DNA from 4 places in the Pantoea sp. SGAir0175 genome. Region 2 is predicted to be linked to each of the others. Evidence: predicted binding sites of a transcription regulator. Region 2 holds the regulator's gene; each other region holds the start of a gene.
What was found. Region 2 encodes CRP, which controls carbon source genes, mostly activating them, when cyclic AMP is high. Its sites were predicted from a motif close to ATGTGANNNNNNTCACAT; they were not measured.
Positions count from the first base shown of each region.

Region 1: cdd (cytidine deaminase) is a predicted target of CRP. The motif match lies at 1,968-1,985, and genes of this name have one in related genera.
Region 3: epd (erythrose-4-phosphate dehydrogenase) is a predicted target of CRP. The motif match lies at 1,503-1,520, and genes of this name have one in related genera.
Region 4: deoC (deoxyribose-phosphate aldolase) is a predicted target of CRP. The motif match lies at 1,633-1,650, and genes of this name have one in related genera.

Region 1 covers NZ_CP028081.1:1,551,094-1,554,219, forward strand. Annotated here, with positions in the region: gene C1N56_RS07070 (NAD-dependent malic enzyme) at 1-859, opposite strand, end outside; gene cdd (cytidine deaminase) at 1,018-1,914, opposite strand; gene C1N56_RS07080 (CidB/LrgB family autolysis modulator) at 2,039-2,731, opposite strand; gene C1N56_RS07085 (CidA/LrgA family protein) at 2,724-3,107, opposite strand.
Region 2 covers NZ_CP028081.1:298,371-301,496, forward strand. Annotated here, with positions in the region: gene C1N56_RS01305 (YccS/YhfK family putative transporter) at 1-1,156, opposite strand, end outside; gene crp (cAMP-activated global transcriptional regulator CRP) at 1,215-1,847, opposite strand; gene C1N56_RS01315 (OsmC family protein) at 2,152-2,556, shown strand; gene C1N56_RS01320 (phosphoribulokinase) at 2,627-3,126, opposite strand, start outside.
Region 3 covers NZ_CP028081.1:842,406-845,531, forward strand. Annotated here, with positions in the region: gene tkt (transketolase) at 1-1,311, shown strand, start outside; gene epd (erythrose-4-phosphate dehydrogenase) at 1,710-2,729, shown strand; gene pgk (phosphoglycerate kinase) at 2,781-3,126, shown strand, end outside.
Region 4 covers NZ_CP028081.1:3,499,721-3,502,846, forward strand. Annotated here, with positions in the region: gene deoA (thymidine phosphorylase) at 1-556, opposite strand, end outside; gene deoC (deoxyribose-phosphate aldolase) at 668-1,447, opposite strand; gene C1N56_RS16435 (TatD family hydrolase) at 1,861-2,637, opposite strand; gene C1N56_RS16440 (patatin-like phospholipase family protein) at 2,634-3,126, opposite strand, start outside.

The DNA.
Region 1 (3,126 bases), 1.3 Mb from region 2:
GGCTGGCGGCGATCAGCGTGCCCACCGTGACAGCGGCCGTGCCCTGAATATCATCATTGAAGCAGCAGATCTCATCGCGGTAACGCTCCAGCAGCGGCATGGCGTTTTTCTGCGCGAAATCTTCAAACTGCAGCAGCACGTTTGGCCAGCGGCGCTTCACCGCCTGAATGAATTCATCAACGAAGGCTTCATACTCTTCGCCGGTGATGCGCGGATGGCGCCAGCCCATGTAGAGCGGATCGTTCAGCAGTTGCTGATTATTGGTGCCGACATCCAGCACTACCGGCAGGGTGTAGGCCGGGCTGATGCCACCGCACGCGGTATACAGCGACAGCTTGCCGATAGGAATGCCCATGCCGCCGATGCCCAGGTCGCCGAGGCCGAGAATACGCTCGCCGTCGGTGACCACGATGACTTTGACATTCTGCTTGGTGGCGTTTTGCAGCATGTCTTCAATGCGGTCGCGGTTGTTGTAGGAGATAAACACCCCGCGCGCGCGACGGTAAATTTCAGAGAAGTGCTCGCACGCCGCGCCAACCGTTGGGGTGTAGATGATCGGCATCATCTCTTCCAGATGGTTATCCAGCAGGCGATAGAATAGCGTTTCGTTGGTGTCCTGGATGTTGCGCAGGTAGACGTGCTTGTCGTTATTGTTTTTGAAGTCCAGGAACTGACGCCAGGCGCGCTCGGCCTGCTCTTCGATGGTTTCTACGGCGTCTGGCAGCAGGCCATTGAGGTTAAATTCGTTACGTTCTTCCAGCGAGAAAGCGCTGCCTTTGTTCAACAGCGGAAATTCCAGCAGGATCGGACCCGCGTAAGGAATATACAGCGGACGTTTACTTTCGTACTCGAGTTCCATGCAGTGTTTGCTCCGGTTGCAGTGTTTTCTGACGTGTCGCCAGCAAGAAGGTAACGCCAGACCCGTTTATTGTGAAGTTCTGGCGCCCGATCCTATGAAAATTCCTGCAGATGTACAGCTTTTGTTAATAGAAGGTCACAAAAGCGGTAAAAGGATCACTAAACTGTTGGTTTCGAAACTAAAGTAACTGAGAAATTGCTGCAGCCGAGCGCGGCGAGGGTGGTGCGGGTGGCATCAAACTGGCTCAGCGTGGCGTCGGCGCTTTCTGCCAGCACCGCCTGCTGAATCTCCTCCATCGCTTCGTTGTGCATATTCATCAGAATCAACGCGGCCTGTAATGGCGGCAGGCTCGGATTAAAGGCGGCATTTTCGGCATAGCGCCCAGGGTAAATCTGGCCGCTGCGGCTCTGCAACGCCACGCCGCTATAACTCTGGCTGTAAGGTGCATGGCTGCGGCTGGCAGCATCAATCGCGGCCTGCTGCAGCGCATCGCCCTGCGGCAGGAAACCGTGGTCGACGGGGGTCAGCAACCGTTCGCTGATATTGAGATCGGCCGGGCCAAAGGCGTCCGGTAAATAGTCGGCCAGCGTGCTGACCGCGCGGCCCGGCAGGCTGATGCGAATCGCCGTACCGCTATTGAGTTCATTCATAAACTGGCGGCAGTGTCCGCACGGCGTGTAGTTGACGGTAATGGTCGCCAGCTGCGCTTCGCCCCGCAGCCAGGCATGCGTGACTGCGCTCTGCTCGGCGTGGACCGTTTGCTGCAGCGGCGCATGTAAAAACTCCATGTTGGCACCGAAGTACCAGTGGCCACTGATGCCGCGTGCAATAGCGCCCACGTTAAAGTGTGAAACCGGTGCCACGGCACAACAGGCGGCAATCGGCAGCAGTGCGAGTGCCAGCGCATCATCATCCAGACCGGTTGCCTGTTGCAGCTGAGTCACCTCCTGCGGTCGCAGCACGCCGTGAAAATCAGCGGCGTCCAGCAGCGGCTGAAGCGCGCTCTGCAGCGCAGCGGGCAGGGCAGAGAAAGCGGAAGTGAATCGTGCATGCATGATGTTATGGCCTCATTAACTCGTCAGCGGCGAAGCGCCGCCTCAAGGTTTATATGTGATCCATGTCGCTATGACAATGCAAGCTGATTGGCTTGTTTCAACTTTGCGAGATCTCTCGCAAGTTTTACCCCAGTAAGCGCATCAGCAAAGGAAAAATGAAAGGCGCCAGTAACGAGGTGATGATGCCGCAGATTACCAGCGCCAGTGAACTGAAGGCGCCTTCCTGATAGTCAATCTCCGCGGCGCGCGCGGTGCCGAGCGCATGAGACGCGTTGCCAATCGCCAGCCCGCGTGATGACTTGCTGCGTACTTTAAACAGATTCAGCAGCATGTGACCAAACACCGCGCCCAGCACGCCAGCAATCAACACGCAAATGGCGCTGATGGCCGGAATACCGTGTAGCGAGCCCGATACTGCCATGGCGATGGGCGTGGTCACCGACTTCGGCAGGATGGTGGCCGCGATTTCCGGCGTCGCTCCCATCCACAGCGCGATCGCCGTGCCGGACACCATGGCGGTAATGCTGCCGATAAAACAGACGCTGATGATGGTTTTCCAGCGCGCGCGAATCTGGTGCATCTGCTCATACAGCGGCAGCGCCAGCGCCACCACGGCGGGCTGCAGCAGCTGATTAAGCAGCGCGCTGCCGGCGAAATAGCGCGCGTAGGGCAGGTGCGTCAGCAGCAGCAGTGGAATAATGATCGCCATGGCCACCAGCAGCGGGTTGACGATGGAGAGGTTGATTCTGGCTGCCAGACGGCGTGCCAGCAGATACGCCACCACGGTAAGCGGCAGTGACCACCAGGCGTCACTCATGGCCGGACTCCTTCGGACGCTGCAGGCGCTCGGCGCTCAGGCCGACAATCAGCAACACCAGCAGGGTGCTGACCATACAGGAGACGACAATCGGGCCAAACTGTGCGCTGAGGATATCGGTGTAGCCCATCACGCCAACGCTGATCGGCACAAACAGCAGCGCCATGTAGCGGATCAATAGCTGACAGCCGGGTTTCACCCACGTTACCGGGATAATCTGCAGCGCCAGCAGGGCAAACAGCAACAGCATGCCAAGGATGCTGCCAGGAATGGTAAATGGCAGCAGGGCGGCAAGGCCGTTGCCGGCATACAGCGCAGCATAGACGATGGCAAAGGCGCGCAGATAGCGCCAGCAGGCAGATAGCACGGTGGGCATGTCAGGCTCCTGTTTTCGT
Region 2 (3,126 bases):
TATTGAAGAACAGCGCCAGCGCGCTGCCGAACATCAGCATCACCGCAAAGCGCGCCGCCGTCCGCAGCGCGGCAGATTTTAGCGACAGGTAGCTGCGCAGCGCCGGCAACAGCGGCAGGCGGCGCTGGCGATCGGCCATCAGGTCGCGGGTATACAGCGGCTTCTGCGTGCGCAGCACGCGCGCAATGCGGCTGAAATGGTAGAGGCAGAAATTACCGACCGGATTATCCGGGTGCTGCCGGGCAATTTTCTCCAGCGCGCCGAGCGGCTTTTCCATGTGGAAGCGTTCCGGCAGCTGGTGATAGAGAATGGCATCGGCCAGCACGCGTAGCCGTGCCGAAATGATTTTCGCGTTCCAGCGGATCACCGCCTCGGCGTGGCTCTGCTCCACCAGCTTTTGCACCTCTTCCGGCTGGTGCAGGCTGACCGAGATGTGCTCCTGCAGATCGAGCGCAACCTGAAAGGCGCGCGTCAGGCGTTTATGGCTGTTATCACGGCTGGCCGACAGCATATGCATCTGCTGGTAGCAGGTGGTGATCAGATCGACCGCTTTCTGCTGGCGCGCCAGTAATGGTGGCAGCGCTTTTTCCGGATCGGTCAGCTGCGTCAGCAGGGTGTATTTGGCGTCGCAGTAATCGGCCAGCTCGCGGTACAGCAGGCTGAGGGTCTCGCGCATCGGCTGCTCTTTCCACAGCCAGAACCAGAACCAGTTAAACAGCCCGTACCACAGCGTCCCGCCGATATACAGCAGCGGCGGGACCCACATCGGCATACGGCCGACGAGGCTTAAGGTAAAGATGGCGGCGATCAGCGTGCCGGGCAGCAAACGACCATGCAGCGGGCTGATTTCACCGGTCACGCCCACCAGCAGCGGCAACACCAGCAGAATCAGCGGCAGCGGCACAGCGTAAGCCGTGAGGTACTGAATCAGAAAACTGCCGCTGGCGAACAGTGCGCCGCCGACAATCAGCCGTTTGAAGAACCGCTTGTGTGGCGTATCCAGACCGGCGATGTTGCAGCAGGCCGGCACCAGGGAGAACAGCAGCCCTTTTTGCAGATCGCCAAACAGCCAGCCGAGCGCCACAGGCAGGCACAGCACCAGCGTTTGCCGCAGCGCATAGTTAACTTCCGGATGATAGATGATTCGACGCCACATCAGCTCATCGTAAACAGAAACGGCGCGATGTTGCCATCACGCCGTGGGTGAGAAGAAATCAGCGGGTGCCGTAAACGACGATGGTTTTGCCATGTGCGGAGATCAGGTTCTGATCTTCCAGCATTTTCAGGATACGACCCACGGTTTCGCGTGAGCAGCCCACGATCTGACCAATCTCCTGACGGGTGATTTTAATCTGCATACCGTCCGGGTGGGTCATGGCGTCAGGCTGTTTCGCCAGGTTGAGCAGCGTTTGCGCGATACGGCCGGTCACATCGAGGAAGGCAAGGTTGCCGACTTTTTCAGATGTTACCTGCAGGCGACGCGCCATCTGCGCCGACAGGCGCATTAAAATATCCGGATTGACCTGAATCAGCTGACGGAATTTTTTGTAGGAAATTTCAGCCACTTCGCAGGCGGTTTTCGCACGTACCCAGGCGCTACGCTCCTGGCCCTCTTCAAACAGGCCGAGCTCACCGATGAAATCCCCCTGATTGAGGTAGGAGAGAATCATCTCTTTGCCTTCTTCATCTTTAATCAGTACCGCGACGGAACCTTTCACGATGTAGTACAGCGTTTCCGCTTTCTCACCCTGATGGATGAGGGTGCTTTTGGATGGATATTTGTGAATATGGCAATGGGACAGGAACCATTCGAGTGTAGGGTCTGTTTGCGGTTTGCCGAGAACCATTCGCTATTATCCTCTGTTGTAATCGTGCCCAAAATACAGGGGGCAGTTTTCCCTGTCAGGCGGTGAAATCGTCCAGCGTTTCCCGTGAGGGACAGTTATTCGGGGGTGGATTCGTAAGCGATGCTTTTGATTCGTCCCGCTTTCGTCTTTCGTGACGAAAATATTTTCAGCACTGTTTGTAGCATAGCTTTTGCAACCTGTCTCCTGTTGTCTCGCTTCAGCAGGTGGGGGATGCGTCTGCATTGCTGTTTGTCAGGTGAAAGCGTACTCTGGCGGCAAAACCGCCGCTTCAGGAGAAAGAATAATGCAGGCACGAGTGAAATGGGTGGAAGGGCTGACCTTTCTCGGAGAATCCTCATCCGGTCATCAGGTATTAATGGACGGCAATTCCGGTGATAAAGCGCCCAGCCCGATGGAAATGGTGTTGATGGCTGCGGGCGGCTGCAGCGCGATTGACGTGGTGTCGATTCTGCAAAAGGGGCGCAACGATGTCGCCGATTGTGAAGTCAAACTGACCTCGGAACGCCGCGAAGAAGCGCCACGCATTTTTACGCATATCAATCTGCATTTTATTGTCAGCGGCAAAGCGCTGAGCGATAAAGCGGTAGCGCGCGCGGTGGATCTGTCCGCGGAGAAGTACTGCTCGGTGGCGATCATGTTGGGCAAGGGCGTCGAGATAACGCACAGCTACGAAGTGGTGGAGCTGTAATCCAGCCGGGAGCGCGGCCCTGCGCTCCCGATCTCAGCTCCTCCCGGCGAAACTGGCGCGTTAGCCTGCGCTATTCAATACGTTTTCCTTCAATCAACCGCTGCACCAGCGGCGTCATGATTAACTCCATCGCCAGTCCCATCTTGCCGCCCGGCACCACCAGCGTATTCATGTGGGAAATAAACGAGCCCTGGATCATCGCCAGTAAATAAGGAAAAGCGATGCCCTCCAGGCCGCGAAAATGAATCACCACAAAGCTCTCATCCAGCGACGGGATCTCACGCGCGGCAAACGGGTTCGAGGTATCCACGGTCGGCACGCGCTGGAAGTTGAGGTGCGTGCGGGAAAACTGCGGCGTGATGTAGTTGATGTAGTCTTCCATCGAACGCACCACCGAATCCATCACCGCTTCGCGCGAATGGCCGCGCTCGCTGGTGTCGCGCACCAGTTTCTGAATCCACTCCAGATTAACAATCGGTACCACGCCAACCAGCAGATCGACATGTTCAGCCACGTTATGCTGCTGCGTCACCACGCCGCCGTGCAGGCCTTCATAGAACAGCACATCGG
Region 3 (3,126 bases), 540 kb from region 2:
GTAGAAGAAGCCAAAGCGGTCACCGACAAGCCATCGCTGCTGATGTGCAAAACCATCATCGGTTTCGGTTCCCCGAACAAAGCCGGTACGCACGATTCGCACGGTGCCCCGCTGGGTGACGACGAAATCGCACTGACCCGCAAACAGCTGGGCTGGAACTACGCGCCATTTGAAATTCCTTCTGAAATCTACGCACAGTGGGATGCCAAAGAAGCCGGCCAGGCGAAAGAGAAAGCCTGGGACGAGAAGTTTGCTGCTTACGCCGCTGCGCATCCGGAACTGGCCACTGAGTTCAAACGCCGCGTGAACAACGAGCTGCCCGCTAACTGGCAGGCGGAATCGCAGAAGTTCATCGAGCAGCTGCAGGCTAATCCGGCAAAAATCGCCAGCCGTAAAGCGTCGCAGAATGCCATCGAAGCTTTCGGTAAGCTGCTGCCAGAATATCTGGGCGGCTCGGCTGACCTGGCGCCAAGCAACCTGACCATGTGGTCCGGCTCGAAGCCGATCAATGAAGATGCCGCAGGCAACTACATTCATTACGGCGTGCGTGAGTTTGGTATGACTGCCATCGCCAACGGTATCGCGCTGCACGGTGGCTTCCTGCCGTACACCGCAACCTTCCTGATGTTCGTCGAGTACGCGCGTAACGCGGCACGTATGGCGGCGCTGATGAAAATCCGTCAGGTGATGGTTTATACCCACGACTCTATCGGTCTGGGTGAAGATGGCCCGACGCACCAGCCGGTTGAGCAGATGGCCAGCCTGCGCACCACCCCGAACATGAGCCTGTGGCGTCCGTGTGACCAGGTAGAGTCTGCGGTGGCATGGAAATACGCTATCGAGCGCGTTGACGGCCCATCAGCCCTGATCTTCTCGCGTCAGAACCTGGCGCAGCAGGATCGTAGCGCTGAGCAGCTGGCTAACGTGGCGCGCGGTGGTTACGTGCTGAAAGATTGCGACGGCACGCCGGAGCTGATTCTGATTGCGACCGGTTCTGAAGTTGAGCTGGCGGTCGGCGCTTACGAGCAGCTGAGCGCGGAAGGTCGTAAGGTGCGCGTGGTGTCCATGCCGTCTACCGATGCGTTTGATAAGCAGGATGCGGCTTATCGTGAGTCTGTGCTGCCGAAAGCGGTTGGCGCACGCGTTGCTATCGAAGCCGGTATTGCGGATTACTGGTTCAAATACACCGGCCTGCACGGTGCCATCGTTGGCATGACCACCTTCGGTGAGTCAGCGCCAGCTGAGAAGCTGTTCGAAGAGTTCGGCTTCACCGTGGCCAACGTGGTGAAAACCGCGAAATCGATTCTGTAATTTCGCGTAAGCCGTCGCGCCGCTGCGCGTTGTAGCGGCGCGATTCATCGCGCAGTTCTGCTGCCATCCTCAGGCTTAACTACGCGCAATAGATTGCGCCGCGCCACCCATGAGCAGATCGGCGGACCTGTTATCACCTCAACCTGAAACGGTTCAATTATTCCTGCAGTAATAATTTCCAGTGCCTGAATTTGTGACACAGATCCAATAATCAGCAGCACAGTTGATCGCAATCATTCCTGTTATTCCTTCCATGCTTTATTCTCGCTGAACCGTTTCAGTTGCAGCCGTGTGCTCTCCGTCAGCAACCGTAACCGGGCAAGAATTCCCTGTACAAAACGCAGCGAAACGCTCAAGGTATTTGGCACGTTTTTTCAGGTGTGGCTGCAGGAAGTGAGATGACCATTCGTATCGCAATAAATGGTTTTGGTCGTATCGGGCGCAACGTGTTGCGTGCGCTGTATGAAACCGGTCGCCGGGCGGAAATCACCGTAGTGGCGATTAACGAACTGGCGGAAGCGGCTGGCATGGCGCATCTGCTGAAGTACGACACCAGCCACGGCCGCTTTGCCTTTGAGGTCCGCCAGGAGCGCGATCAGCTGTGGGTTGGTGACGATACCATCCGTATCCTGCATCAGGCGGAGATTGCCGCGCTGCCGTGGCGCGAGCTGAATGTCGATATCGTGCTGGACTGCACCGGCGTGTACGGCAGCCGCGACGATGGTGAAGCGCATCTGCAGGCTGGCGCGAAGAAAGTGTTGTTCTCGCATCCCGGCGGCAACGATTTGGATGCCACCGTAGTGTTCGGCGTTAACGAACAGGCTCTTAAACAAACTGACCGCATTGTCTCCAACGCATCCTGCACCACCAACTGCATTATTCCGGTGATCAAGCTGCTGGATGACGCCTTTGGCATTGAGTCGGGCACCGTGACCACCATTCACTCGGCGATGCACGATCAGCAGGTGATTGACGCCTATCACAGCGACCTGCGCCGTACCCGTGCCGCCAGCCAGTCGATCATTCCGGTCGATACGCGTCTTGCCGCTGGCATTACTCGTATTTTTCCGAAATTTAACGATCGCTTCGAGGCTATCGCGGTGCGCGTGCCGACGATCAACGTGACCGCCATTGATCTGAGCGTTTCGGTGCGCCAGGCGGTGAAGGCGTGTGAGGTCAACGCGTTGCTGCAAAACGCGTCAGAGGGGGCATTTCGTGGTATAGTTGACTATACGGAATTACCGTTAGTCTCAGTAGATTTTAACCACGATCCGCACAGTGCCATAGTGGACGGCACGCAAACGCGGGTCAGCGGTCACCACCTGATCAAAACCCTGGTCTGGTGTGACAACGAATGGGGCTTTGCTAACCGCATGATCGACACCACGTTAGCAATGGCCGCAAGCGGTTTCAGGTAAGACGCGGACTGCGTCTGGCAAAACTTATGAGAATCAACGAGAGGGTTCACCATGTCTGTAATTAAGATGACCGATCTGGATCTTGCTGGTAAACGCGTTCTGATCCGTGCCGATCTCAACGTACCAGTGAAAGAAGGGAAAGTGACGTCAGATGCACGTATTCGTGCTTCTCTGCCTACCATCGAAGCGGCGTTGAAACAGGGCGCGAAAGTGATGGTTACCTCTCACCTGGGTCGCCCGACCGAAGGTGAATACAACGAAGAGTTCTCCCTCCTGCCGGTTGTTAACTACCTGAAAGAAAAACTGAACGGCACTAACGTGACCCTGGCGAAAGACTACCTCGACGGCGTTGAAGTGGGCGCGGGTGAACTGGTGGTGCTGGAAAACGTTCGCTTCA
Region 4 (3,126 bases), 940 kb from region 2:
AGGCGGTGATCAGCGGAATAGAATCCACGGTGGCGGTGATATCGCGCGTGGCATAGAACCGCTTGTCCGCCGGCGCCAGCGAATTGGTCTGACCGATAATGGCAACGCCGACCTGTTTGATGATCTGGCGGAAGCGATCGTCGCTGGGGAAGATATCGAAGCCGGGAATGGCTTCCAGCTTATCCAGCGTGCCGCCGGTGTGACCGAGGCCGCGCCCGGAAATCATTGGCACGTAGCCGCCGCAGGCCGCCACCATCGGACCCAGCATCAGCGAAGTGACATCGCCCACGCCGCCGGTCGAGTGTTTATCAACAATCGGTCCGTTGAGATTCAGCGCCTGCCAGTTGAGCACCGTGCCGGAATCGCGCATCGCCATGGTCAGCGCCACGCGTTCTTCCAGGTTCATGTCGTGAAAATAAATCGTCATCGCCAGCGCGGCGATTTGCCCTTCAGATACGCTGTTATCACGCACGCCGTTGATGAAAAAGCGGATTTCCGCTTCGCTCAGCGGCTGGCCGTCGCGTTTTTTACGAATAATTTCTTGTGGCAGGAACAAGGTTGCCTCCCCGGAAAAGCGATCTATCGCTGAATGACAGCCGCCAGATGCGCAGCAATACGCACCTGACGGCAGTGACACCGTGGGCCGCCATTTTAGCGACCGCGTGGATCAATAACCGGCTTTGCTGGTCGCCGTAGCGTGACCCAGGGTATTCAGCAGGCTGGCTAACAGGCTGGAAGCGCCGAAGCGGAAATGACGCGCATCCGCCCAGCCGCTGCCGAGGATGTCGTCGGCCAGCTGCAGGTAGATAGCGGCATCTTCCGCCGTGCGCACGCCGCCAGCCGGTTTGAAGCCCACCTGCTGCTGCACGCCTTTGTCACGGATTACCTGCATCATGATCGCCGCCACCTCTGGCGTGGCGTTGACCGGCACTTTACCGGTAGAGGTTTTGATGAAATCCGCGCCGGCATCGATCGCGATTTCGGACGCTGCACGAATCAGCGCTTCCTCTTTCAGCTCGCCGGTTTCGATGATCACTTTCAGCAGCACGTTCGCCGCCGCGCAGGCCTCTTTACAGGCTTTTACCAGCGCAAAGCCGACGTCACGATTACCGGCAATCAGCGCACGGTACGGGAACACCACGTCAACTTCATCCGCGCCATAGGCGATTGCCGCACGGGTTTCCGCCAGCGCGATGTCGATGTCGTCGTTACCGTGCGGGAAGTTAGTGACGGTCGCGATACGAATTTCCGGCGTGCCCTGCTCGCGCAGCGTCTTACGTGCAATCGGGATAAAGCGCGGATAGATACAGATCGCCGCCGTGTTACCGGCCGGTGATTTCGCCTGATGGCACAGCGCGATCACTTTTTCATCGGTGTCGTCTTCGTTCAGGGTGGTCAGGTCCATCAGTTGCAGCGCGCGCTGCGCGGCCGCGTTCAGATCGGTCATGGTGCTCTCCAAAGTCAGGCCGGTGAAATCTGCTCACCGGAGAATGTGATAATTATAACAACCCACGCCGCGTGGAATTGCGAGGTTTGTCACAAGGAAAAGGAAGCCGCGCTCTGATATACATGCATTTAGCGATTTTAATCACATTAAATCGCTATTTTGCCGAACAGCGCGGCATGATGCGATTGTGATTATTATCACAAATGTTGCCGCAAAAAGGTATCGGATATCGTTAAAGCGTAGTTAATTTGCGACAGAGCGGGAGTTGTCAGCACATCATCAGAAGTGGCAGAGGCGTTGCAGCGACGCGATTCATCGCGCAAGAAATTGCGCCGCTGGCACAATTGCAACGGCCATTAACCGTGATGGCGCTATTAGATAAAGTGAGAGGGCGGCAGGCGCAGGATCAATACTCAATCCGGCAGGGCGAACAAACGCAGGCTGTTGTGCCACAGCGCATCGGCGATCTCATCGGGCGGTTCCGGGCGCAGCTGGCACAATACTTCGAACACATTACGCGCGCGCTCCGGGCGATTTGGCTGGCCCTGAAAACCGTGCAGCGGCATATCCGGCGCATCGGTTTCCAGCAGCAGCGCCTGCAATGGCAGGCTGGCGATGGTGTGGCGGGTTTTGCTGGCGCGCGTATAGGTAATGGTGCCGCCGACACCAATCGCGTAGCCAAGGGCGATGAAACGCTCCGCCTGCTGCTGGCTACCGGCAAAGCCGTGCACCACGCCGCGTCGCGGCACGTCGTGACGGCGCAGATGCTGCGCCAGCTGATCGTGCGTACGTCGCGAATGCAGGATCACCGGCAAATCATAGCGCCTTGCCAGCTTCAGCTGCGCCTCCAGCAGCCGGGTTTGCCGCGCAAAATCCGGCGCTTCCATATACAGATCCAGCCCGATTTCCCCCATCGCCACGCGTTTTGCATCCGGCGTTTGCAGGTACTGCTCAAGGCGATCGAGATCGTCATCCTGATGTTGCGCAATATTGATCGGGTGCAGCCCGAGCGCGCTATACAGCGCCGGATGCTGCTGCGCCAGCTGGCTCACCACGGCAAAACGGCTGGCATCCACGCACGGCACGATGATGCGTTCCACGCCCGCCTGCGCCGCCTGCGCGATACTGTGTTCGGCAGCGGTGACGAATGGCGGAAAATCAAAGTGGCAGTGGGTGTCGATAAATCTCATGCCAGCGATCCTGCATCGTAGTCGGCGTCATTGCCCGCCAGCGGCGGCGTGCTGACCGGCCGGTTATCTGGCGCGTTGGCGACGGCGGCGGGCGGCGTCACGGCAATCGGTCGCGCCAGCGGTTCAGCATCGCTCAGCCACTGGCCCAGCGTCGCCAGGAAATAGCGCCCGCTGCGGCGGCCCAGATGATAATCCTGATTCAGCGACGCCAGACGACTGCCCAGCGCCATGCTGGCCAGCGGCTTTGGCGGAAAGATTTCAATAATGCGCAGATTATCCGGCGGCTGTTCAATAAACTGCTGAATCTGGCGGTAGCTCTCTTCGTGCTGATGCAGGATATTGATCATCGGCTGCAGGGCGCTGTCGCTCAGCCAGCGCTCCATGCGTTTAAACCACTTCGGCGTATACGCCATCTGTGACGGCACGGTACGGATCACCACAATGGTATCGGCGCCACGCCGCGCCGCTTCGCGCACCGGAATGGCGTCG